DNA from 2 places in the Xanthomonas cassavae CFBP 4642 genome. Region 2 is predicted to be linked to the other one. Evidence: predicted binding sites of a transcription regulator. Region 2 holds the regulator's gene; the other holds the start of a gene.
What was found. The regulator FliA, encoded in region 2, starts transcription of late flagellar genes. The targets are predictions, from matches to a motif close to TAAAGTTTNNCNNNCNNNGGCCGATAA.

Region 1: the regulator FliA is predicted to act here: its motif matches at 1,260-1,286, upstream of XCSCFBP4642_RS0105265 (GGDEF domain-containing protein).

The regions. Positions count from the first base shown of each region.
Region 1 is NZ_CM002139.1:1,187,996-1,190,193, reverse strand. Features, by position in the region: gene XCSCFBP4642_RS0105265 (GGDEF domain-containing protein) at 1-1,025, opposite strand, end outside; gene XCSCFBP4642_RS0105260 (DUF1615 domain-containing protein) at 1,385-2,198, shown strand, end outside.
Region 2 is NZ_CM002139.1:2,414,548-2,416,745, forward strand. Features, by position in the region: gene XCSCFBP4642_RS0110670 (protein phosphatase CheZ) at 1-51, opposite strand, end outside; gene cheY (chemotaxis response regulator CheY) at 51-443, opposite strand; gene XCSCFBP4642_RS0110680 (RNA polymerase sigma factor FliA) at 479-1,246, opposite strand; gene XCSCFBP4642_RS0110685 (MinD/ParA family protein) at 1,243-2,127, opposite strand; gene flhF (flagellar biosynthesis GTPase FlhF) at 2,114-2,198, opposite strand, start outside.

The DNA of each region.
Region 1 (2,198 bases), 1.2 Mb from region 2:
AGATTCGGGTCGTCAGCGACCTTGGCCGCGGTGATCGCACTGCCCAGCTCGGGCGATTCCAGCGCGGTGAGCGCCTGCAACAGCACGGTATGGCAAGCCGCCACGCGGCCGACATTGCCCTGCTTCTGCATCAACGGCAGCGCTTCGCGCGCCATCGTCAAGGCTGCCTCGGCGTCGCCGGTCTTGATCAAGGCCTCGCTGGCATTGGTCAGCGCCGCCGCCACGCCGGCCTGATCGCTCAGCTCGCGGCTCAACGCCAACGCGCGCCGGAAATGCAGCAAGGCGGCCGCCGGTTGCTGCAGCGCCAACGCGCTGCCGTATTCGTATTCGATCAGGCTGCGCTGGAAGCGCGCCGGCTGGTCGTGCAGGCGGGCCAGGGCGCGCTGCAGGTAATCCTGCGCGTCGTTGTCGTCGGCGACCTTGCCGGCGACACGGCTGGCCAGTGAGCCGATCTGGGTCAGGCCATCCACCTCCAGGCCCAGCAGTCCTTCGCGCGCGGCGCACTGGTAACTGGTTTGCGCCGCATTCCAGGCTTCGTCGCTGCTGCCGGAGGCCAGCATGCTCCACATGTCGATCGCTTCGATCTCGCACAGCAGATCGCTGCGCCCCAGCGTGCGTGCCTGCTGCCGCAGGCCGTTCAGGCGCGCCACCATGCTGCGATTGGGGTTGTCGCGTACATCGCTGAGCGACTGCACGATGTCCAGCCAGAGCCGCGCCTGCGCGGCGCTGCCGTGCAACTGATCGAGCAGGCCGCGCGCCTGGATCAGCGCGGCCTGGCGCGCCTGGCTGTCTTCCAGCGAAATCAGCACCCGCGCCTGCGCCAGCAACGCCCAGAACTGCGCGTCGCTGTCGTGCTCGGCCCTGGCCCGCTGCAGGGCGCGCTGGGCGATCTGCAACGCGCCGATCGGGTCGTCGAGCGTGGCCGATTCAATGCTTTTCCACGGCTGCGGCTGCGCGCATGCGATGGCGCTGATCACCAGCAACAGGCAGGCGATGAGCACACGTCGCCAGACGGTGGCAGGCATGCTCAACGATCGCTCATGGCGAACAGGGACCACCGCGCGGGCGCGCGCTGCCCATGGCGATGCAGTGGACCTGGACACTGGCTGGTTGCTGCGGCATCTCAGGCACTCCCGTGGTTGCACAGCGGTGAAATCCAGTAAGCGAGACAGCAAGGCCTGCGCGCTTGAGGTAATGCGGCTGCCATCATGACCGGCGCAGCTGGCCGGCGACGTGATCGCCCATGAGGGTCGAGCCCGTTATCGGCCCGCGCGCAGAAGACTTGAATCGCCGCGCCGCCCTCACCTAGTGGCATGAAGACGCCACGGCCTGCGCACGTAAACTGCCCGCGGCAGTTGCCGCCCCCGACCCTGCTGGAGATGCCGTGACCTTTTCCCTGTTCCGTGTACTGCCCTTGCTTGCCGCGGTGCTGGTGTCGGCCTGCGCAACCCAGGCCCCGCGTACGCCGCAACGCCCGCCGGACGTGGTCAAGGCCGATATCGCCCGCCGCCTGCCGGCCACGCTGCCAGACCGCGCCGGCTGGGCCAACGATGTGTATGTGGCGCTGTCGTCGCAGGCGCTGGACACCAGCGCCGAACAGATCTGCGCGGTGCTGGCGGTGACCGAGCAGGAATCGACCGACCAGGCCAACCCGGTGGTGCCCAACCTGGGCAAGATCTCGCGTGCGGAAATCGATCGCCGCGCCAGCGCGCACCATCTCCCCGGCTTCATGGTGGATGCGGCGCTGCGGATCACCTCGCCGGACGGCCGCAGCTACGCCACCCGCATCGCCGCCGCGCGCACCGAGCAGGAACTGAGCCGCATCTTCGAGGACTTCACCGGCAGCGTGCCGCTGGGCGCGCGCCTGTTCGACGGGCTCAACCCGGTGCATACCGCTGGCCCGATGCAGGTGAGCATCGCCTTTGCCGAACAGCATGCTGCACGCTATCCGTATCCACTCGACGGCTCGATCCGCCACGAGGTGTTCACCCGCCGCGGCGGGCTGTGGTTCGGCACCACCCATCTGCTGGGCTACCCGACCACCTACGATGCGCTGCTGTACCGCTTCGCCGATTTCAACGCCGGTTGGTATGCCAGCCGCAATGCCGCGTTTCAAGCCGCGCTGAGCAAGGCCAGCGGCATTGCGCTCGCGCTGGACGGCGACCTGCTCACCCCCGGTGCCAGCCTGGACACCCCCG
Region 2 (2,198 bases):
GCGCTCGATCAGGGCGGCACGTTCGGCATCGGCTTCCACGGTGGCGTTCATCAGGCGGTCGCCGCCAGACGTTCGAACACCTTGCCCAGCTTCTCTTCCAGTGTCTGCGCGGTGAACGGCTTGATGATGTAGCCGTTCACGCCGCACTGCGCGGCTTCGATGATCTGCTCGCGCTTGGCTTCAGCGGTCACCATCATCACCGGCAGGTGCTTGAGCTTGGCGTCGGCGCGGATGTTGCGCAGCAGGTCGATGCCGGTCATGCCGGGCATGTTCCAGTCCGTCACCACGAAATCGAACGGGCCCGCGCGCAGCGCAGCCAGCGCGCTGTTGCCGTCTTCGGCCTCTGCGGTATTGGTGAAGCCAAGATCGCCCAACAGATTCTTGACGATACGTCGCATCGTCGAGAAGTCGTCCACGATCAGGATCCGCATGTTCTTGTTCACATCAAGCTCCTAACTCTAAAAATTATGCGAAAAAATCAGTCATCATTTTCGACACCGGCATCGGCCAGTTCGAAGACCTTGAGGCGGCCGCGCAGACGCACCACCGCCTGGCCATGGATCTGGCAGACGCGCGATTCGCTGACACCGAGCACGGCGCCGATTTCCTTCAGGTTCAATTCCTGTTCGTAGTACAGCGACAGCACCAGCTGCTCGCGCTCGGGCAGCTGGCCGATGGCCTTGCCCAGCTCGCGGCCGAATTCGCCACGCTCCATCATCTGCTGCGGGTTGGGCCCACCTTTGGCGGTGGTGTCCAGTTCGCCGTGATCTTCGATGCGCGATTCCAGGCTCAGCACCTGGCCGCGTGCGGCGTCTTCCATCAGGCGCAGGTAGTCGGGCAGCGGCATGTCCATCGCGGCGGCCACTTCGGTGGCGGCGGCGGCGCGGCCGGTGTTCTGCTCGATCTTGCGCACCGCGGCAGCGGCGTCGCGGGCGCGGCGGTGTACCGAGCGCGGCACCCAGTCGCCACGGCGGATCTCGTCGATCATCGAGCCGCGGATGCGGATCGAGGCATAGGTCTCGAACGAGGCGCCCTGTTCGGAGTCGTAGCTGCGCGAGGCTTCGATCAGGCCGATCATGCCGGCCTGGATCAGGTCGTCCACTTCCACGCTCGCCGGCAGGCGGGCGGCCAGATGGTGGGCGATGCGGCGCACCAGGTCGGCGTGCTGGGTCACCACGTCGTTGGCGTTGTTGCGTTGCACGGCACGGTACTGCGCGGTGGCGCTCGTTGCGGTGGCGGTGCTCATGCGGCCACTCCCCGTTGGATGATGCGTTCGACAAAGAACTCGACGTTGCCGCGCGGCACGGTGGGAGCCTGCCAGCGCGAGGTACGGCGTGCGATTTCTGCGATGGCCTGCGCCGACGGACTGGCGGGGTAGGCCTTGATGACGGGTTGCTGGCGCTGCACCGACAGGCGCAGCCAGTCGTCCTGCGGCACATGGCCGAGGTAGTTCAGCGAGACATCGCCCAGGAACTTTTCGCACACGCGCGAGAGCTTGTCGTACAGCAGGCGGCCCTCGTTGGGGTCGCGCACCATGTTGGCGATGATCTGCAGGCGGTCCACGCCGCGTTCGCGCGAGAGCACCTTGATCAGCGCGTAGGCGTCGGTGATCGAGGCCGGCTCGTCGCAGACCACCACCACGGTGTCCTGGGCGGCCTGGCAGAAGGTCAGCACGCTGTCTGTGATGCCGGCGGCGGTGTCGATGACCATCACGTCCAGGTCGCGTTCCAGTTCGGAGAACACGTTGACCAGGCCGATATGCTGGGCCGGGGCCAGTTCGGCCATGTGGCGGCGACCGGAGGCGGCCGGCACCACCAGCACGCCGCCGGGGCCTTCGATGATGACCTCATCCAGCGTGCAACGGCCGGCGATCAGGTCGGCCAGGGTGTACTTGGGCGCCAGCCCCAGGACCACATCCAGGTTGGCCAGGCCAAGGTCGGCGTCCAGCAGCAGCGTGCGTTTGCCCATGTCGGCAAGCGCCACGGCCAGGTTGGCGGAGATGTTGGTTTTTCCCACGCCGCCCTTGCCACCGGTCACGGCAATGGTGCGCACCGGGCCCAGGGGCTCGGGACGGGTCGCCGACAGGGGGAAGGCGTTGGTCAGCTTGGCGTATTCACGCGACTGCATGGTTGTGCTCCGGAGTACAGGGCTTATCGGCAGCGCGCCGCAAATCTTCAAGGCGAAGAACGAGACTGGCG